2 regions of the Neorhizobium sp. P1_A6 genome follow, and region 2 is predicted to be linked to the other one. Evidence: riboswitches for the same ligand, from Rfam matches in the RefSeq annotation. Region 2 holds a riboswitch; the other holds the start of a gene.
The links. A riboswitch is a leader RNA that binds a small molecule or an ion and turns the genes downstream of it on or off. The one in region 2 is predicted to bind thiamine pyrophosphate.
Positions count from the first base shown of each region.

Region 1: linked by a shared signal. The riboswitch ahead of thiB (thiamine ABC transporter substrate binding subunit) and the one ahead of thiM (hydroxyethylthiazole kinase) in region 2 are both predicted to bind thiamine pyrophosphate.

Region 1 covers NZ_JBFTZM010000020.1:25,957-29,646, reverse strand. The annotation lists gene thiP (thiamine/thiamine pyrophosphate ABC transporter permease ThiP) at 1-850, opposite strand, end outside; gene thiB (thiamine ABC transporter substrate binding subunit) at 855-1,865, opposite strand; TPP riboswitch at 1,906-2,013, opposite strand; gene AC1D3C_RS26675 (response regulator) at 2,111-2,560, opposite strand; gene AC1D3C_RS26670 (ABC-F family ATP-binding cassette domain-containing protein) at 2,720-3,690, opposite strand, start outside.
Region 2 covers NZ_JBFTZM010000001.1:486,394-504,205, reverse strand. The annotation lists gene AC1D3C_RS02320 (GMC family oxidoreductase) at 1-1,243, opposite strand, end outside; gene AC1D3C_RS02315 (gluconate 2-dehydrogenase subunit 3 family protein) at 1,256-2,008, opposite strand; gene AC1D3C_RS02310 (IclR family transcriptional regulator) at 2,158-2,970, opposite strand; gene AC1D3C_RS02305 (DHA2 family efflux MFS transporter permease subunit) at 3,239-4,660, shown strand; gene AC1D3C_RS02300 (hypothetical protein) at 4,879-5,082, opposite strand; gene AC1D3C_RS02295 (MarR family winged helix-turn-helix transcriptional regulator) at 5,303-5,758, shown strand; gene AC1D3C_RS02290 (Panacea domain-containing protein) at 5,960-6,508, shown strand; gene AC1D3C_RS02285 (hypothetical protein) at 6,512-6,877, shown strand; gene AC1D3C_RS02280 (DUF6665 family protein) at 7,005-7,334, shown strand; gene AC1D3C_RS02275 (gamma-glutamyl-gamma-aminobutyrate hydrolase family protein) at 7,426-8,196, shown strand; gene AC1D3C_RS02270 (DUF6683 family protein) at 8,267-9,016, shown strand; gene AC1D3C_RS02265 (class I SAM-dependent methyltransferase) at 9,226-10,032, shown strand; gene AC1D3C_RS02260 (hypothetical protein) at 10,111-10,338, opposite strand; gene AC1D3C_RS02255 (hypothetical protein) at 10,349-10,531, opposite strand; gene AC1D3C_RS02250 (glycoside hydrolase family 13 protein) at 10,677-12,371, shown strand; gene AC1D3C_RS02245 (ribbon-helix-helix domain-containing protein) at 12,678-12,953, opposite strand; gene AC1D3C_RS02240 (heavy metal translocating P-type ATPase) at 13,026-15,314, opposite strand; TPP riboswitch at 15,428-15,523, shown strand; gene thiM (hydroxyethylthiazole kinase) at 15,561-16,382, shown strand; gene thiE (thiamine phosphate synthase) at 16,379-17,017, shown strand; gene thiD (bifunctional hydroxymethylpyrimidine kinase/phosphomethylpyrimidine kinase) at 17,014-17,812, shown strand, end outside.

The DNA.
Region 1 (3,690 bases), on a different contig from region 2:
AGGTCCGGCCATCGAACCGGCGTGTCGCCCGGCCGGCCGCGATGCCAGCGTCGTCAGGGGCTGGAAACAGCGAAATCGCAATCAGGATCAGCGCCGTAATGCCGATCTGCAGCAGCGACAGCGCTATGGCGCGGGGCGGATCGAAATCGAAACGCAGCGACTGGTAGATCGCCACTTCGAGCGTGGTCGCAGCCGGCCCGCCGCCGAGCACCAGGACGAGCGTGAAGCTCGTGGCGCAGAGCATGAAGATCAGGCCGGCAATGCCGGGGATGACGCGCCACGCCGCCGGCCACTCGATGAAACGGAAAACGGAGAAGGGTTTCATCCCGAGGCTGGAGGAGAGCAGCCAATATTCCGCCGGCAGGCGCTCCAGCGCCGCTAGCAGCAGTCTCGCGGCGAGCGGAAGGTTGAAGAACACATGTGCCAGCAATATGCCGGAAAGCCCGTAAATGCTGACCGGCTGCTCGAGGCCAAGCTTCAATAGCAGGCTGTTCATCACCCCCTGCCGCCCCCAGATGCCGATCAGGCCGAGCGCGCCGATCAGCACCGGCAGGCCCATCGGCAATGCCATCAGCCGGATGACCCATACACGGCCCGGAAAGCGCGGGCGGCGGGCAAGCGCGAGTGCGACGGGAAGGGCGAAGACGACCGACAGCAGTGTCGAAAGAACCGCCTGCAGCAGGGTGAAACGCAGGATCCGCCAGGTATAGGCGGTGAACAGCCGGCTTTGGGTGTTGCCGGCGTCCCAGGAGAGAAGGGCGGCGACCGCGATGCCGACGAAGAGGGCGATGCCGGCGATGCTCAGCAGCCCCCAGCCTATCCCGCGTCTTCGCTCGGCCCTCGTCAGCATGGGATCAGTTCAGGCTCATGGCGGTCAGCCATTCGTCGATCCAGGCCTGCCGGTTTTTGGCCACCTCGTCCGACCCCATCAGGAAAGTTTTCGTTGGCTGCACCAGTTTGTTGAACGCATCCGGTAGCGGCTGGGAGGTCTTGACGGCCGGCATCATCCAGTTGGTGGTCGGGATGACGTCCTGGAAGGCCGGCGAGACCATGAACTTCAGGAACTGTTTCGCCAGGTCCTTTTCATTCGCCCCCTTCAGCATGCCGGCGACCTCGATCTGGATATAGTGGCCTTCGGAGAAGGAGGCGGCCTGATAGCGGTCCGTCTTCTCCTCGACCATGTGATAGGCGGGCGAGGTCGTGTAGGAAAATACCATCGGCACTTCGCCCTTGGTGAACAGGCCATAGGCCTCCGACCAGCCGGGCGTGACGGTGAGCACGCGTTTCCTGAGCTTCGCCCAGGCCTCCGGCGCCTTGTCGCCATAGACTGATTTCACCCACAGCAGCAGGCCGAGGCCGGGTGTCGAGGTGCGCGGGTCCTCGATGGCGATCTTCTGCGCCGGATCGCTGTCCACCAGTTCCTTGAGGCTTTTCGGCGGGTTCTTCATCGCCTGCGTATCGTAGACAACGGCGAAATGGCCGTAATCGTAGGGGATGAACGTGTCGTCGCTGTAATTGCCGGGGACCTTGGCCGCCGAAGCGTCGAGCCCGTGCGGCTCGAACAGGCCGGTCGCCTTCGCCTCGGAGATCAGGTTGGTATCGAGGCCGAGCGCGATATCGGCCTCGGTGCCTTTGCCTTCCAGCTTCAGCCGCGTGAGAAGTGCCACGCCATCGGCGACGCCAACGAAATTGAGCTTGCAGGCGCAGGTCTTCTCGAAAGTTTCCTTGACCTTGGGCCCCGGACCCCAATCGGAGATGAAGCTCTCGTAGGTGTAGACGGTCAGCGTCTTTTCCTGCGCTACGGCCGGCACGGAAAGGGAAAGGGCGGCAGCGGCCGCGAATATCGAAAGAATGGTGCTGCGCATCAGCGTCTCCTCGTTTTGGTGACAAAGGGGAATAGGCGCTGATGAAGAGCCGTCTAATCCCTCCGCCGGTGTTAACCGGATCAGGTTCCGCGGGTTGGCCAAAGGCCTCTCAGCCGCACGAAAACGCGCGGCACCCCGTTAGAGCAGGATCAGATTTAGCGGCGAGGCGAATGGCTGGCAAGAGGCGGTCTGCGGCCGGCTCAAGGCGCATTCGGCAGGAGCAACATGGCTCAGTGGTTCATTGCTCAGTGGTTTTGCGGAAACACTTTCAGTTCACGCGGAACGATCGCCATGCCGCCGAGCCGATTGGCAACGGCGTAGTCGATCGTCTTCTCAACTACGTCAGGCATAACCGGTTTGGTGAGGACGCCGAGCGAGCCTTTGACACCGTCCTCCACATCCTCCGGATTACCGGTCATGAAGACGACGGTGATGCCATATTGCTCGGCAAGCTCCCGGCCGATCTCCGGGCCAGTCCGGCCGTCCGAAAGATTGACATCGACCAGGGCGATATCGGCATAGGCGGCGAGCGCCAGGGCGTGTTTGCGGGCATTGGCAAAACCAGCGACTTTCAGGCCCATGGCTTCGATCGTCTCGGCAACATCGAGCGCGATCAGAAACTCGTCTTCGACAATCATAACTCTTTGATTCATCGCCTCAGTGGCCAGCCGACGACGCGTAACATTTGTCAGCATTGGATGTCCCCATTCGGTTGATCGGTTCCTGGCAGGCCGATCCGTCCCCGGGACATTTCGACCACTATTCACACCCAGAACGTCTCGGGACATCATATGTTCCGGTCCGCGACAAATATTTTTTTAGCTAACTATCTGTTAAGCTTAATAAATCGCAAATCAGCCTTCAATTTCCTCACGCAGCATTTCGAGTTCCAGCCATTCTTCTTCCATTTTGCTGATGCTTTGGCGCAACTTTTCCATCTCCGCAGCCAACTTGTTGAAGGCGGCGGGATCCTTGGTGAAGAGGTTGGGATCGGCCATTTTCTTCTCGCGGGCGGCGATCTCGGCCTCGGCCTTCGCCATTTCCTTAGGCAGGTTCTCGAGCGCGAATTTCTGCTTGAAGGAAAGTTTGCCTTTGCCCTTGGACGTGCCGGAAACCGAAGCCGCGGTATCGGTTTTTGCCCTGTCAGCTTTTTCCGTGCGGCGCCTTTCCTCCAACGCACCCTTCCGCTGCGCCAGCATATCCGTGTAGCCGCCGGCATATTCGATCCAGCGGCCGTCCGGTGCGTCCGGATTTGCGGGGGCGATGGTCGAGGTTACGGTGCGGTCGAGGAAGTCGCGGTCGTGGCTCACGAGGATGACGGTGCCGGTATAGCCGGCGACGATTTCCTGCAGCAGGTCCAGCGTCTCGATGTCGAGGTCGTTGGTCGGTTCGTCCAAGATCAACAGGTTCGATGGCCGGGCCATGATGCGGGCCAGCATCAGCCGGGCGCGCTCGCCACCGGAGAGGTTCTTGATCGGTGTCCTGATCTGCTCCGGCTGGAACAGGAAGTCCTTCATATAGCCTGCGACATGCCGCTGCTCGCCGTTGACCAACAGCGTCTCGCCGCGTCCATCCGTCAGATAATGGGACAGCGTGTCCTCGGGGTCCAGGTCCTCGCGCTTCTGGTCGAGCGTGGCGATTTCCAGGTTGGTGCCGAGCTTGACGGTGCCGGTGTCGGGCGCCAGCTGGCCGGTCAGCATCTTCAGCAGCGTCGTCTTGCCGGCGCCGTTCGGGCCGACGAGACCGATGCAGTCGCCGCGATGCACGCGGATCGAGAACGGCGCGACGATCGGCCGGTCGTAGCTTTTGGTGATGTTTTCGGCCT
Region 2 (17,812 bases):
GCGGCGTGCCGGGCGGGGTCGGGCGGGTCTGGATCGGCCGGCCGTTCGAGGGAATGCAGTTGATGCCCGCTCCGCCGACGAAACCGAGCGGCCCGTGGTCGAAGGCATCGCCGTTAAAGTCGTCCACCGTCTGGCCGAGCGCGCCGGCGGCAACGAATGGATTGAAGTTCTTGTCGTCGAAGAACACCTGCGCGCCGGCATTGGTCTGATAGCAGTAGTTCCGCCCAACAGTCCCCTCTCCGGTATTCGGATCGTAGATCTGGCCGATGCCGGAGAGCATCATCAGCCGGACATTGTGGAGACCATAGGCGCAGAGCAGCACGATATCGGCCGGCTGGAAGAACTCCTCGCCCGAGGTGTTCACATAAGTGACGCCGCGGGCGTGTTTCTTCGAGGGATCGAGATCCACGTGCAGGACTTCCGACTCGGTGCGGACCTCGAAATTCTTCTTTTTCATCAGCACAGGCAGAATGGTCGTCTGGGCCGAGGATTTCGAATAGTTGGCGCAGCCGAACCGCTCGCAGAAACCGCACATGGTGCATTGGCCCATGGCGATGCCAAGCGGGTTGATATAGTCCTTGGAAAGGTTCGCCGCCGGCGTCGGGAACGGGTGCAGGTTCAACGACTTGGTCACCTGTGCAAACAGCGTCGGCGCATAGGTCATCTGCAGCGGCGGCAGCGGATAATCGCGCGACCGCGGATCCTCGAACGGATTGCCGCCCTCCTGGATCTGGCCGTTGATATTGCCCGCCCTGCCGGAAATGCCGGCGAGATATTCGAAGCGGTCGAAGGATTTTTCCATCTCGGCGCCGGTCACGCCCCAGTTCTGCAATTGCAGGTCCTGGATCCGTGCCGCGCCGTAGCGATCCCTCAGGTGGTCGGCGATCTGGAAGTCGCTGTCCCAGAACCGCCAGGTATGGCCGTTCCAGTGAACGCCGGCGCCGCCCACCCCGTTGCCGGGCAGGAAGGAGCCGTAATCGCGCATCGGCAGCGCCGTCTGCGAGGTGTTGTTGCGCATCGTCATCGCTTCGACGACCGGCTGCAGGAAGAGATCGCGGCGGATGCCGTAGCGAAGTTCGTCCTGGGCATAACCGATGTTGAAATCGGTGGCCGTGTCGCGCCAAGGACCGCGTTCGATCGCCACGACGTCGAGCCCGTCCTCCGTCAGTTCATGAGCGAGGATCGCGCCTGTCCAGCCAAGGCCGACAATCACGGCGTCCTTGCGAGGTAGAATAGTGGTCATATTTTTCAGTCCCTACCTGGTCATCCATTCCGTCGAGCCTGCGATCGAAACCGGAGGCAGGGGATAGGGTTGGTTGTGTTTGGAAACGTGGTCGCGGTAGTCGTATCGCGCGCCGGGAAAGCCCAGCATCTTCCACGAGGCCATGTCCTTGTTGCCGCCATAGATCGGGTCGGCGAAGAAACCTTCCATCACGTTGGCGAGCATCAGGTTGAAGAAGGACTTGGCATCCACCTTGTTCGGCAGGGTGATCTTTCCGGCTTCGAGATCCTTGAGGACCGCGTCCTGGTCTGCGGGCGCAAGTTCGGCGAAGCGCTTGCCGCCCTTGGTTTCGCGGGTGAACGCGTTGAGCGCGGCAATGCCGGCGCGGTAGCGCTGGGCCGGCGTGTCAGGCGCCTGGTACCCTTGCGTCGGCAGGCCGGGCATGAACGGGCCCTTGGTATAGAGCCGGCTCGACGTGCCGTAGGATCCCACCAGCTGCCGGTCGAGATAAAGAACGCAGCCGGCATCCTTGCCGCCGAGCGACAGATCGTCCGCCGGCACCAGCCGGTCGGCGACCGCCTCCATTGTCTGCGCCTCTTCGAGCGTGAAGAACAGCCAGCCGCCGGGCTTGACCTGTACCGGCGGATCGGCGGAGCGCGCCTCCCAGGGAAGTCTGCCGGAAATGCTGCGCGCCATGACCGGCGCGGCACCGCCGGCGAGAATGGTAAAAGCAACGGAAGAAAGGAATTGGCGCCGCGTGGGGCGCTTAAGACAGTGGGTTTCCATAGAAGGACCTCCCCGGAGAGAAAAGGTCGGTGACGCGCCGAAACGACGTGCGCCGATGAGATCGAACCGAGCGGTTCAATGATTTACCTAGAGCGCGTCCGATCCGCGGCAACCCTTCTGGAACATTAAATCGTCACGGCTGCCGCTCGTCAGAAATCGCCGGCACCGAGCGAGCCGCGATGTCCGAGGCGGGCGGAAATTGCCCGTGCCGCGACGAGCAGTGGTTCCGCAAAACCGTTCAAATTTTTCAGCGACAGGCGCTGGACCGGGCCAGCGATCGCGACGGCGCCGACCACGTCCGACTGGGCGTCATGGATGGGGGCGGCGATGGCGCGCATGCCGAGTTCGTTCTCCTCGTCTTCCACCGCGTAACCGAGGCGACGGATATTGCCGAGCAGTTTGCGCAGCTTATCGGGATCGGTGACAGTTTTCGAGGTTCGGAGCGGCAGGGGTGCGCCGACAAGGGCAGCAATGCGGCTTTCCGGCTGGAAGGCGAGAATTGCGCGGCCAGCGGCCGTCGCATGATAAGGCGCGCGCATGCCGATCTCGGCGCTGATGCGCACCGCCTGCCGGGAAGGCTGGACGCGGATATACATGATCTCCGGGCCGGCCGGCACGCCGAGCAGCACCGTCTCGTCGGTCTCGCTGCGCAGGTCCATCAGCAGCGTGCGCGCTTCGGTGGAAAGGTCCATGCGGTTGCGCACCAACGAACCGAGCCTGAAAAGCTCGAGCCCGAGCCGATAGCGGCCGGTCTCGCGATTCTGTTCGAGAAAATCTTCGGCCATCAGCGTCACCACCAGGCGGTGGACGGTACTCTTGGCAATGCCGAGACGGCGGGCGAGTTCGGTGACGCCGATCTCCGCATCGTCGCCTTCGAAAGCCTTGAGGATGCGGATCGCCATCGAGACCGAAGAGAGGCGGCCCTTTTGCTGGTCCTCGTCCTGCACACCCGTGATCTTCATGTCCCCACCGTCTTCATCTCGGTTGCCGCTCCCGTGACAATCAGCCGGTCTGCATCCGGACAACGGGCGCGGTCAACGCCGCAACCGCAAAAGCGCCGTTGACAGCCCCTTATCCAAGGGAATATTCTATCTGTGGACCGACGTTCCATATAGAAGAACACATGACGACGACTGAAGCAAGCGGAAACACCATCGGTGGCCGCACGGTTTGGTGGCCTGCCAGGAACCGGGCTTACGAAACAAGGACCTGAACCGAAAGACTGCCCCATTGGATACCCGCAAGACCGTGCCGCTGATCGTCGCATCGGCCCTCATCATGCAGCAGATCGATTCGACCGCGATCGCCACGGCCCTGCCGACGATTGCCGACGCGCTCGGCGAACCGCCGCTGGCGCTGCATTCGACGATCACCGTCTACGTGCTGTCGCTCGGCGTGTTCCTGCCCTTGAGCGGCTGGCTCGCCGATCGTTTCGGCGCGCGACTGGTGTTCTGCTCGGCGATCGCCCTGTTCACCTTCGCCTCGCTGCTCTGCGCCGCCTCGACCAGCCTCACCATGCTGATCGCGGCGCGCGCCCTGCAGGGGTTCGGCGGCGCCTTGATGCTGCCGACGGCACGGCTGATCCTGGTGCGCTCGGTGCCGCGCGAGGAACTGGTGTCCGCCATGGTGCTGATGAGCATGCCGGCCGTGGTCGGCCCGGCGATCGGGCCGCTGCTCGGCGGCTTCATCACCGGCGTCAGTTCATGGCACTGGATCTTCTGGATCAACCTGCCCGTCGGCATCGTGGCGATCATCCTGACGCTCGCGCTGATCGAGAAGATCCCGCCGACCGAACGCACGTCCTTCGATTTCCCGGGCTTCGTCTTCACCGGCGCCGGCATCGGCGCGGTCATTTTCGGCTTCGATTCCTTCGCCCGCGGCATGAATTCGAGCGCGCTGGTCCTGGCTGTGGTCGGCTTCTCGCTGCTCGGCCTTTACATCCGCCATGCGCGCAACACGCCGAACGCGATCCTCGACCTGAAACTCTTCCGGTATCCGACATTCCGCTCCAGCGTCACCGGCGGTTCGCTGTTCAGGGTCAGCATGGGCGCCCTGCCCTTCATGCTGCCGCTGCTGATGCAGGAGGTTTTCCACTACACGCCGCTGCAATCCGGCGCGATCACCTTCGTATCGACGATCGGCGCCTTCGGCATGCGAACCATGACGAGACGCATCCTGCGCCGTTTCGGCTTCCGCAACGTGCTCTTGTGGAACGCGCTGATCGCCAGCGTGTCGATGGCACTGCTGGCCACTTTCACCCCCGCCACGGCGCCGGCCGTCATGGTCGCCATCATCCTGCTCGGCGGCTTTTTCAGGGCCTTGCAGTTCACATCGCTGAACACGCTGACGTTTGCCGAAACGGAAGACGCGGAGATGAGCCACGCGACATCGCTGTCGCAGATGGCGCAACGCATCGCCCAGAGCACCGGCGTTGCAATGTCGGCCATGCTTTTGCACTATTTTTCCGGCGGCTCCGAGACGCTCACCAACTTCGCCTTCGCGATGTCCTTCATCATCATCGCGATCATTTCCGCCTCTTCGTGTTTCTCGTTCTTCCGCCTGTCCGAGACGGCGGGCGACGTGCTTTCGGGCCGGAACAAGAAGGTGAAGGAAGAGCCGATCGCCGCCGAACAGGCCGACGCGGCGGAGTAAGAGGCCGCCGGCGTGACGCGGACATGGCTTGTGTTTAAAGCTCGCCGACTTATGCCGGCGAGCCCTCCGCGGCTGCGACCCCGTTTTGTGATCGGTTGCAGCCGACGTGAGCAGACGCGCGAACGTGCCCTCTGCCGGGCAGTCCAGTTACGGACGCACGGGCGGCGGTTCGCGGAAACGCAATCGTTCTCTCTTCGATCCCTCGGTCCGCGAGCGGACTATTGGACGAGGGAGGCGGCGTTTCGTGTCGTTGGAGCTTTGGTCGGCTTTGCGTCGACCGGGACGATATCGACGACCTCGGAGAGCAGGAACTGCTTCGGAGAACCACAAATGGTCGCGTAGACGATCCGGTCTAATATTTTCAGGCTTTCGGACACGAATGTCCTTTGGTCGCCATTGTCGAGCACCGATACAACGTACATGTTGATCCCATAGAGGTTAGGCGCGCAGGTCATTCGCGCACCGACATTTCTAAGCGAGCCATGGTTAACGCGACGTTAATGATGGAGAGCGCGCCGTGCCTAAGTAAGCCTTTCGACTATCTCTCTCCGAAACCAGCGCCTTACATTGCATCTTGAAACGCACCGGCCGACATGCCACGTCTCGCACCAGAAACTTTAGCCCGCAAACGTCAAGCTCGCGATGAAACCTGATCCGATCGCATCCGAATTCTTCGAAGCGCTGACCAAGGTCAGCCGCAAGATCCGTACTGCCTTCAACCAGCAGGTCACGGCGCATGGGCTGACCTATCCGCGCGCCCGCGCCCTGTTCCGCCTTGCCAAGAAGCAGAACATGACGCAGAGCGAGCTTGCCTGCGAGCTGGAACTCGAACAGGCGACCATGGTGCGCCTCCTCGACCGCATGGAGGAGAACGGCCTGATCGAACGCCGGCCGGACCCCAACGACCGCCGCGTCAAGCTTCTGTTCCTCACGGCCCATGGCCAAGAGCAGGCGGAACTCGTCCGCTCGATTGCAGACCGGATGCGCGAGCAGATCTTCAGCAACATCGACCCCGACCAGATGCATGTCGCCGTGGCACTGTTCGAGCGCATCACCGCCAATATAAGCGAACTGGAGGACATCGATATCCTCGCGTGAGGCGGTCGCAGGACAGGAAGAAGCGACGGGCATATGGCTAAACCCCGGCGGACACGCGGATTCGGCCGGAAACTGTAGCCTTTACGGCCCGCGGAACATAATCACCAAGCGACCATTGAGTCTGAAAGTTCGTGATTTGGTCACGAATTTAATATATTAATTGAATCTTGACGCATTAGCCGTGCGTTTATAGGTGGGCAAATGATACGTTTTAATTTCGATTGGAAAAAGACGGTCGATGCAATTGAGTTTCTCGCTCAGCAAAAACCGGGCATAACTCAATATTACATTGGGAAGCTTCTGTTTTTCGCTGATCGCGAACATATCATGGATTACGGTCGCCCCATTACAGGGGATAGGTACGTGGCCATGGAACATGGTCCGGTGCCGTCGGCCGTACGCAATCTGCTGAATGGCGAATATCCGGATGAAGTAGCAGATCGCCTCGAAGATCGAGTCGTAATAGAAATTAGCGGCAACAAGCACCACGTCTACCCTAAAGGGACCGAGCCGTCACCTTTGCTATCGGGGAGCGATCGCGAATACCTTATCGATGCCGTGAATAAGTATGCTCATTTGTCTTTCGGCGAACTTCGAGAAATTTCACACGAAGATCCGGCTTACATCGAAGCTTGGGAACGGGTTGGTACTGCGGCCAACGAGATGAATATTGAAATCTGGCTTGGCGAACTCGAAAATCCAGATACTGCAAAGAACCATCTCATCGCAACGGCGTCTTGCGCGGCTTGAATTATGCAAAAATGGGATGTTGTTCGCATCTACTGTGACTTCATGCCTAATCCGCATGATAAATTTTGCATTTGCATTTGCCCAGCGACCTACCGGTTTTATTTCATAAACAGTGAGCCGCCTCAGTTTCGGAAAGCCCGCAATCTTGCCGTATCGATCACCAATTTCGAAGCACATTTCCTGAACCATACCTCGTACGTCGATACAACGAACCTGCTGAGGATAGGTGCGGCTCTCGTAAACGGCGCATTAGCCGACAACGGGCGTTGTCACGGGAGTATTGCGCCGTTCCTGCGGGATCGAATCAAAACCGCCGCCCAGGGTCATGAGGTTTTGACCGCCGACGATTTAGCTCTTGTGATTGATTAAGGCTTCGGTGATTGCGTCCGGCGTAGAGGAATCCACTTGCTCGCCTCCCTCGCGGCCAAACGACCCATTCCTCATTTGACGCGCCGCAGCAATCGGCTAACATTGGTGGAAACTCCAGGTATTTCCCATGAGCGTCCGCCCTCCCCAGTCGTTCCATCAGCCAGGATTCGCCAATACCGGCTTCAATGTCCTCGAATACGAGTTGATGTCCGAGCGCGCGTCAGCGCTGGGGCGGCAGGGGCTGAAGGTGGAGGAAGCGCTCGGCGCGTTGAATGCATGGGACCCGGAGCGTGACAGCGAAAAGCTGCGCGAGAGGCTTTGCGACGATGCGGCCGATGCCGTCTGGGGGCTGTTCATCCAGCGCGAAATCTGCGGCCTTCGGAACAATCGCGACATCATCAAGCGGTATGCGATCCCGGGCGAGGTGCTTGCGGGAGTGGGGGCGGTCCGCAAGTGAAATCCATTCCCCAGGTAAAATTCGAAGTGAAATTTGAAATTGCCGGCAGGCCGCTGATCGAAGCGCTGCGGCTGAATGATGGATTTGAGCAATGTCCAGACCGGTGATCGGCGTGATCGGCAATACCCATAATGTCGAAAACCGCTTTTCCGCGCAGCTCGTCGGTGAGCAGAATCTCAGGGCGATCGCGGACGTTACCGGCGCCCTGCCGCTGATGTTTGCCGGCAACCCGAATATCACCGACATTCCGACCTTGCTCGACACCGTCGACGGCATCCTCCTGACCGGAGGCCGCGCCAATGTCCATCCGAGCCACTTCAACACCGAACCGCACGCCCGCCACGAACCCTATGACCAGAACCGCGATGCGGTCGCCCTGCCGCTGATCAGCGCCTGCGTTGCCGCCGGCATACCGGTCTTCGGCATCTGTCGCGGTTTTCAGGAAATGAACGTCGCGGCCGGCGGCTCGCTGCACCCGGAGATCCGCGAACTGCCCGGCCGCATGAACCACCGCATGCCGCGCCTGGAAAACGGTGAAATCCACCCGGACCTGACCGTCGTCTTTGCCGACCGGCACGACGTCCGGCTGACCCCGGACGGCACGTTCGCGCGCCTGCTCGGCCGCGAGACGATCCGGGTCAATTCCCTCCACGGCCAGGGGATAGACGAGTTGGGAAACCGCATCGTCGTCGAAGGCGTGGCGGAAGACGGCACGATCGAGGCGATCCGGTTCAAGGAGGCGGAAGGGTTTGCGCTGGGCGTCCAGTGGCATGCGGAATACGACCCACAGATCAATCCCATCAACCGCGCCCTGTTCGAGGCTTTTGGCGAAGCCGTCCGGGCACGCAGGAACGCCGGCTGATATCTGCCATTCAACTTGCCGATACGAGCGCGGCGCATATAGTGCCCATCGTATTTCGGGGGATTCGGCGATGCGGGCAAACGCAAGGTATCTGGCAATTCTACTGGCGGGCCTGACCGTCCTTGGTGCCGGAAACGTCCCGGCACGGGCCGATTTTTCAGGCCCGCTCAGTCCCGGCGCCTTCGAAGCGACGCTGAACATGGGGCCGATCGCCGAGACGCTGCGCCGGCAGATGCAGCGCAAGGGCAACCAGGGCCCGGCATCCGCCACCCCAGAGACTGCCCGGCCGGTGCGGCCGGACAGTTTCCGCTACGTCCCCTCGAAAGCCCGCCGCACGGCCAATCTCGTCGGCTTCGTCGCCAAGAGCCGGGCCGCCGATCCGAAGGGTGCGGACGACCTCGCCCAGCTGGTCGCCTCCCGCGACATCATCGAGGAGATGCGGGCGCCGCTCGCCAAATACGGGTTGCGGATCGACAACCTGGCCGACGCCTATACGGTCTGGTGGATCGGCGCGTGGCAGGCGACCCGCGGTTCGACCGACGATCCGAGCCAGGCGGCAACGGCTGCCGTCAAGCAGCAGGTGATGCGCACCATGGCTTCGGTTCCCGAATTCGCCAACGCCAATGACAGCCTCAAGCAGTCCATGTCGGAAGCCCTGTTCATGCAGGCGCTGCTGCTCGGCGTCGGGCTCGAACAGGCCAAGGGCAATGCCGCTCAGACCAAGGCGATCGGTCGTGCCGCCGCCGAAGGTGCACGCGGCATGGGGCTCGACCTCGCCTCGATGATGCTGACCGACGAAGGTTTCAAGCCGGCGGACTAAACCGGCCCGGTCGTGGCGGGCTTCGATGCCCCGATGATCTGCGGCGGGGTCGACACGGTGGAGCCCTCGTCGGCGAGTTGACAGGTGTCAACAAAGTCTTAATGGCGCGGCCCGGCCGGCGCCATCCTTTAACTCGCGTACCCCGTTCAGCCGTCTTGGCAACCGGAGAAACCAGGAATAGCCTTGGTTCCGGAAGCTTGGAGGGCGACATGACATCGAGTTTCAATGTCCGCAACGCGGGCGGTTACGAGCAACTCATGGGGCGCTGGAGCCAGAGGCTAGCACCCCAGCTGATCGATTTCGCTGGTCTTGAAGACGGAGAAAGGGTTCTCGACGTCGGCTGCGGCACCGGAAGCCTGACATTCGCACTGCCGAAGGCAGCCAATCTTTCCGAGATCGCGGCAATCGACTATTCGCCCGTCTTCGTCGAAGAGGCGATCCGCCGCAACACCGATCCGAGGATCAGGATCAGCCAGGCGGATGCCTGTGCGCTGCCATTCGAGGACGGATATTTCGACCGGGCGATGGCGCTTCTCGTCCTGCATTTCGTGCCGGAAGCGGACAAGGCCGTCGCCGAAATGCGGCGCGTGGTGCGGCCGGGCGGGGTGGTGGCGGCCACCGTCTGGGATCATCTCGGTGGCATGCCCGCCATGCGGATGATGTGGGACACGGTCTCGATGCTGGACGACAATGCCCGGCAGGTGCGAAGCCATCATTTCTTCCAGCCGATGATGCAGCCGGGCGAGATGAAGGACAGCTTCGTCCGCCAGGGCCTCGTCGACGTGGCTGAAGTCTCGCTGATGATCCGGATGGATTTTCAATCCTTCGACGACTACTGGGCGCCGATCGCCGCCGGCGAAGGACCGCTCGGCAAATATGTGGCCTCGCTAGACCCGGCGCTTCGGGCGAAAACCGACGCCGCGGTCAGGGCCGCCTACGAGGCGGGCAGGCCGGACGGTCCGCGGTCGTTCGTCTCCGTCGCCTGGGCCTGCCGGGGTGTGGTTCCCTCCGCCTGATCGCCGGACGCTGAAAGCACACCGTCCTCCCGGCATTGCCACCGGGAGAGCGTTCGTCGTCCAATCCGGTTCGACCAATCAATGCGTCGTGTTCGCCTGACCACCCTTCTTCTTCGCATCATGGGTATGGTGGCTGTCGCGTTCGCCGCCGCCGCCCGAAACGCGGCTGGTGGAACGCAGATCGTCATCGGCCGGCGGCTTCTTCACTTCCAGCGGCACACCCTTTTTCGCGTTGGGGGCATTTTCATGGGACGCGCCTGGCCCGCCCTGGCGGATGCTTGCGGGTGTCTTCTGCGATGTCGACATGATGAGCTCCCTATCGGTCCTGCTGATAACCCTGATGGGTGGTGTTGACCTTGGTATTGCCTTGCTGGCCCTGCTTGCCGGGATCATTCGCCGCCTGGGGTTTGCCGCGCTTGATGTCGGTCGTATGGACCTGTTCGCCGGAGCCCTTGTGGCTCAAGTTTTCCGAGGGCGTCGGGGGAAGTTTGCTGCTCATGAAGGGTCTCCTTTTCCGTCGGTTTCCCACTGGTCTAACCCGCAGCGAGTCACGATGTTCCATCCGACGCGTTGTTGCCGCCGGGGTGAGGAACCCCGGCCGCGCTCTCGCGTTCGAACAGGTTAACGAGGCAGGGAGGGCATCGATGAATGACTTTCAGGATCAGCTTGCCGCCGCGATCAAGCAGGCTGCATTGCCGATAGAACGCAAGTGGTGGCACACCGCCACCGTCTACCAGGTCTATCCGCGCAGTTTCTGCGATCTCAACGGCGATGGCGTCGGCGATATTCCCGGCATCACCTCAAAGCTCGACTATCTGAAATCCCTCGGCACCGACGTGATCTGGCTGTCGCCGATCTACAAGTCGCCGATGGACGACAATGGCTACGACATTTCCGATTACCAGGACATCGCGCCGGAATTCGGCACGCTCGCCGATTTCGACAGGCTGGTATCGGAGGCGAAAAGAAGGGGTATCGGCATCGTCCTCGATCTCGTCGTCAACCATACGTCGGATGAACATCCGTGGTTCGTCGAGAGCCGCAAGGGCCCGGGCAACCCGTTCCGCGATTTCTACATATGGCGCAAACCCGCTGCGGATGGCGGGCCGCCGAACAGCCTCAAATCCTCCTTCGGCGGGCCGGCCTGGACGCTCGATCCCTTGAGCGGCGAATATTACCTGCATCTGTTTTCGACCCGCCAGCCGGATCTCAACTGGGAAAACCCGGCGGTTCGGGCCGAGATCTACAAGATGATGAACTGGTGGCTGGAGCGCGGCATTGCCGGTTTCCGCATGGATGTCATCGACTATATCGGCAAACAGGTGGACCAGGAGATCGTCCACGACGGCCCGCACCTGCACGACTACCTGCAGGAAATGAACCGCAGAACATTCGGCAATCGAGATATCCTGACCGTCGGCGAGACCTGGAGCGCGACCCCCGGTTCGGCTCTCCTCTATTCCGGCCGCAACCGCCACGAACTGTCGATGGTCTTCCAGTTCGAGCACGTCACCCAGCAATGGGATGAGGTGTTCGGCAAATGGCGCTCGAAACCGTTCGACCTGGTGAAGCTGAAATCGGTACTCGGAAAATGGCAATACGCGCTGTCGGACGACGGCTGGAATTCGCTGTTCTGGGGCAATCACGACCTGCCCCGGGCCGTCTCCAAATATGGCGATGCGACCGGCCATCCGGTGGAATCGGCCAAGATGCTGGCAACCGTGCTGCACCTGATGAAGGGCACGCCCTTCATCTACCAGGGCGAGGAGATCGGCATGACCAACGTGCCGTTCACCACGATCGAGCAGTATCGCGACATCGAGACGCTCAACATGCACCGCCTCCATATCGAGGCCGGCCTGTCGCCGGAGGAATTCATCAAGGGCGCCAACGAAAACGCCCGCGACAACGCCCGCACCCCGATGCAATGGAGCGCCGCGCCCTATGGCGGCTTCTCGACCGGCGTGCCGTGGATCGAGGTCAATCCCAATTACCCGACGATCAATGCGGAAGCGGAAATGACCGACGAGACGTCGATCTGGAGCCATTACCGCAAGCTGATCGCACTGCGCAAAGCCCATGACGTGATCGTCTACGGCACCTACCAGAGTTGGCTCGACAGCCATCCGGACGTGTTCGTCTACTCGCGAACGCTCGACGGGGAGCGGTTGGTGGTGGCGGCCAATTTCACGGCCAGGGACGTGACCGCCGAGCTGCCGGGGGAATTGCGGCTGTCGGGGCAAGGCCTGATCTCGAACTACGAACTGGTGGATGCGCTTGGCGAGAACCTGACGCTGAAACCCTATGAGGCTTTTGCGGTTCTGGCGCGAACGCTTTGAAAAGGCGCGTCACTCATCTGCGGACCAGTCAGAGGGAAAATCCATGCCCCGCGGAAGAATACGCAGGATATTGACCGTGTCCTTCTCGACGACGAGCGCTATGGCGGCACTGCGTTCAAATCCTATGACGCGTAAGCCAGGGTGGATATGGCCCCGAACAGTTCCGCGGTGGGAAATGCCGAGAGGCTCATGCTGGCCGCTTCAATTCGATCGATATAGTTTCCAGCGCGCTCATACCCTGCCTCTTGGGCAATTCTCAGGTAGATCCGCCGGAGGTCAGTGACGGCTGCCGGTCGAAACTCGACATTATGATCCACGCTTGTCGGCTTTCGCCTGGCTGGCATGGAATTCGCGAAGTTCCGCGAATACTTTGGCGGCCGGAATACTGGGGCGCAGATCGTCCATGGCTTCCTGAACCTTCAGGCGCATGATTTCGTCCAGGGTTTCCCTTTCCCGCTCGAGTGCGCGCAGAGCAGCGCGCACCGCCTCGCTGGCGGAGTCATAGTCCCCCGATTCCACCATGGCATCGAGAACTTGCTGCTGTTTACCGAGTGTCAGGGCGATGGATCTGTTGGTGCGCATGTCAGCCTATCCCTTTACGCTGCCCTATCTTGCAACACGACAGTGTCTTGCGCAATCTCCCGCGGGCTGTGCCTAGTTCCTCACCCGCAGCAGCCGCAGCGCATTGATCGTCACCAGCACCGTCGCCCCGGTGTCCGCAAGGATCGCCGGCCACAGTCCAGTGATCCCCAGGATGGTCGTGACCAGGAAGGCCGCCTTCAGGCCGAGCGCGATCGAGATGTTCTGGTAGATGTTGCGCATCGTCCGCTTCGACAGCGCGATCATCGCGGCGATGTCGCCGACCCGGCCGTGCAGCGCTGCGGCATCGGCAGTTTCGAGCGCCACGTCGGTGCCTCCGCCCATCGCGATGCCGACATCGGCGGCTGCGAGTGCCGGGGCGTCGTTGATACCGTCGCCGACCTTGCCGACCACGTAACCCTCGCTTTTCAGCTCACCGACGATGCGGCTCTTGTCTTCCGGCATCAGCTCGGCACGCACCTCGATGCCGAGATCCTTGCCGATCGCGGTCGCGGTGCGAGCATTGTCGCCGGTCAGCATCACGGTCCTGATGCCGGCATCGGTCAGCGCCTTCAGGCCGGCCCTGGCGTCGGGACGCGGTTCGTCGCGCATGGCGATGGCACCGGCAAGGACCCCGCCGACGACCAGCACCGAGACGGTCTTGCCCTCGTCATTGAGGCCGGTGATCCGGCGGCCATGCGCCATCGGCAGCGAAACCCGCTCGGCCGCTGCCTTGGGCGAACCGAAAAACACCTCCTGGCCTTCGACCATCGCCGTGACGCCCTTGCCGCCGAGCGCCCTGGCATCCGTCGCGGCCGGGATCTCGACCTCGTCATCGGCAGCCTTGGCAAGGATGGCGACGGCGAGCGGATGGCTGGAGCCGGTTTCGAGCGCGGCGGCAAAGCGCAGCACGTCTTCCGCATTGCGGCCGAAGGCGATGACATCGGTCACCTGGGGCCTGCCGGCCGTCAGCGTTCCGGTCTTGTCGAGCGCGACGGCTGTGATCTTGCCGAGCGTTTCGAGTACCGCGCCACCCTTCATCAGCAGGCCGCGGCGGGCGCCTGACGACAGCGATGCGGCGATTGCGGCAGGCGTCGAGATGACCAGCGCACAGGGGCAGCCGATCAGCAGGATCGCCAGGCCCTTGTAGACCCACTCGCTCCAGGACGCACCGCCGACAAGCGGTGGCAGGATGGCGACCAGCGCCGCCACTGCGACGACACCCGGCGTGTAATACCGCGAGAACCGGTCGATAAAGCGTTCGGTCGGGGCCTTGCTCTCCTGCGCCTCCTCGACCAGCCGCACCACGCGGGCAATCGTATTGTCCTCGGCGGCGGCCGTCACGCGAACCCGCAAGGCGGCAACGCCGTTGATCGTGCCGGCAAAAACCGTGTCGTCGATGCCCTTGGAGACCGGCGTGCTTTCGCCCGTCACCGGCGCTTCGTCGATCGCGCTTTCGCCCGCGATGATGACGCCGTCCGCCGAAATACGGTCGCCAGGGCGCACGAGGATGGTCGCACCGACGGCAAGGCTCTCCGCCGGCACTTCGCGGGTCTGGCCGTTTTCTTCGAGCAGCGCGTTTTTCGGCACCAGCGCCGTCAGGCTCTGGATGCTTTGGCGCGCCTTGCCGGCCGCGACCCCTTCCAGCAATTCGCCGATCAGGAAAAGGAAGACCACGGCGGCGGCCTCTTCCGACGCATTGATGACAACAGCGCCGACGGCGGCAATCGTCATCAGCATCTCGATCGAAAACGGCGTGCCGGCGAGTGCTGCCATGATGGCGCGCCGGGCAATCGGCACGAGGCCGATCAGCATCGCTGCGGTGAAGATGATTGTGTCATAGGCCGGCACCAGATGGCCGATCCCGTAAGCCGTCGCTAACGCAATGCCGACCAGGATGGTCAGGCGGCCTTTGGGCGATTTCCACCACGGCCCGTCCATCGGCCCGTGATCGTGGCCGTGCAGGCCTTCGATTTCTGTTGTGCCGTGGTCGTGATGGGAATGATCGTGCCCGCCGTCATGGTCATGATGATGATGGTGGTCGTGCGTCTTGCCGATCTCCCCCCTTGAGGGGGAGATGCCCGGCAAGGCAGAGGGGGGTAACCCCTCGACACCGCGCCGCCGCGCATCCTCACCGGCCCTCTGACCCAGCGCCCTGAGCGAATACCCAAGCCCTACGACCTTCTTCTCGATCGCACCCAGATCGCCGGTCCCGTCATGCTTCACAGTCATCGTGCCTGAAGCCACCGAAACGGACACGTCCTCGACGCCCGGCATGCGGCGCACCGCGGTGTCGATCTTCGTCGCGCAGCTGGCGCAATCCATGCCCCCAACCTTGTATCGTGCCTGTGTCGTCGCGTTCATCGTGTCTTTCCCATTGGATCGAGCCCCGTCTCTACAACCTCTAGCGACTAGAGCTGCAAGGCCCAAAATCAGAAAAAATCACTGGCGAAGCGCATTATCTTTGCTGTAAGCCATGGTGAAGACAGGGGCGTCCGGCAAAGCCGGGCTGAGAAGCACCCTTAGAACCTGAACCAGATCATGCTGGCGGAGGGAGTCGTCAGGGCGTTGACACTGCGCCCCACGCCTGCCCCGCCGAACGAGGCAGATATGCAGACGATAATACCCCTTGGGACCCTTGCAGACACCCCCGGCCAGTTGCTGACCGCGATGCGTGCCAAAAACCCGCTCGTCCAGAACATCACCAATTTCGTGGCGATGAATATCGCCGCCAACGTGATGCTGGCGGCCGGCGCCTCGCCCGCCATGGTGCACACCAAGGAAGAAGCCGGCGAATTCGCCCGCATCGCTGCGGCCCTGACGGTCAATATCGGCACCCTGTCGCCGGATTTCCTGGCCGGCATGAAGGCAGCGGCCGCCTCCGCCACCGAAGCTGGCAAGCCTTGGGTGCTCGATCCCGTCGCCCATTACGCCACCGCCTATCGCCGCGCCGCACTCGCCGAGCTGATGGAGCTGCGGCCCACGATCATCCGCGGCAACGCCTCGGAAATCATCGCGCTGGCCGGCAGCCAGTCGAGCGGCCATGGCGTCGACAGCGGCGACAGCGTCCCGGCGGCGGAAGACTCGGCAATCACCATCGCCCGGCAGAAGGCCTGCGTGGTGGCCGTCACCGGCGAGGTGGATTTCGTCACCGACGGCCGGCGTTCGGTGCGCATCTTCGGCGGTTCGGCCCTGATGCCGCGGGTGACCGCGCTCGGCTGCTCGCTGACCTGCCTGGTCGGCGCCTTTGCCGCCGCCACGGACGATCCCTTCGAGGCGACGGTCGCCGCGCTTGCGATGTTCGCGGTCGCGGGCGAGGAAGCGGCCTTCACCGCCTCGGGTCCCGGCTTCTTCTCGCCGATCTTCCTCGACCGTCTCGCGGCGCTGACCGGAGAGACGCTCGATGCCCAGGCAAGGGTCGTCGCAGCATGACCAAAACCTTCGACCTTTCCGTCTACCTCGTCCTCGATCCCGATCTCTGCCGCGAGATCGGCATGATCGAGACGACAAGGCTGGCCGTCGCCGGCGGCGTCACCATGGTCCAGCTGCGCGACAAGCAGGCGGATACGGCAAAAATGATCGAAACCGGCCGGGCGCTGAAGGCGGTACTTTCCGGAACCGGCGTGCCCCTGATCATCAACGACGACGTGGAGGCAGCAATCGCGATCGGCGCGGAAGGCCTGCATGTCGGCCAGAGCGATATGGTGGCGGCGATGGCGCGCCGGCGCGCCGGCCATGGCATGATCCTCGGCCTCTCGGTGGAGACCGAGGACCTGGCGCGTCGGGTGGATCCGTCCATCGTCGATTATGTCGGTATCGGTCCCGTCTTTGCGACCGGCACCAAACCCGACCACAAGCAGCCGATCGGTTTCGACGGGCTTGCACGCATCGTCGCCATGGCGCCGGTTCCGGCAGTCGCGATTGGCGGCGTCAAGGCGGAACATGCCGGCCCGGCACTCGCCGCCGGCGCAAAGGGCCTCGCGGTCGTGTCCGCCATCTGCGGCCAGCCCGATCCGGAAGCCGCCGCCCGCCGAATTGCCGCGGAAATCGAAAGGGCACGCGCATGAGCATCAAAAACGTCCTGTCGATCGCCGGTTCGGACCCTTCCGGCGGCGCCGGCATCCAGGCGGATCTGAAAACCTTTGCGGCCCGCGGCACCTATGGCATGGCGGCGCTGACCGCGCTGACCGCCCAGAATACCCAAGGGGTCACCGGCGTGCATGCGGTGCCCGCCGCCTTCGTCGCAAACCAGATCCGCACCATCTTTCTCGACGTGCGCGTCGATGCGGTGAAGATCGGCATGATCGCCAATGCCGAGATCGCCGAGGCGGTTGCCGACGTGCTGCGCCCCTATCGCGATACCGTGCCGATCGTGCTCGATCCGGTGATGATCGCCAAGGGCGGTTCGCCGCTGCTGGCGCTCGATGCGGTGGATGCCGTCACCTACAAGCTGATGCCGCTCGCCACCGTCGTCACCCCCAACCTCCCCGAAGCCGCAGCGCTGCTCGGCGAGACGGTCGCCACGACCCGCGAAGGGATGGCAGCCCAGGCCGAGCAACTGCTGAAGATCGGGCCTAAGGCAGTCCTGGTGAAGGGCGGTCATCTGGAGAGCGAAGACAGCCCGGATGTGCTGGCGGACGTAACCGGCATCCACTGGTTCGAGGGCAGACGCACCGCGACCAGCAACACCCACGGCACTGGCTGCACGCTGTCGAGCGCAATCGCCGCCGAACTCGCCAAGGGTGCCTTGCCGGCTGAAGCGGTCGCGATCGCCAAGACCTATCTCGCCGGCGCAATTGCCGCCGCCGACACCCTCACGGTCGGCACCGGCCACGGACCGGTGTCGCATTTTTACGCGTGGT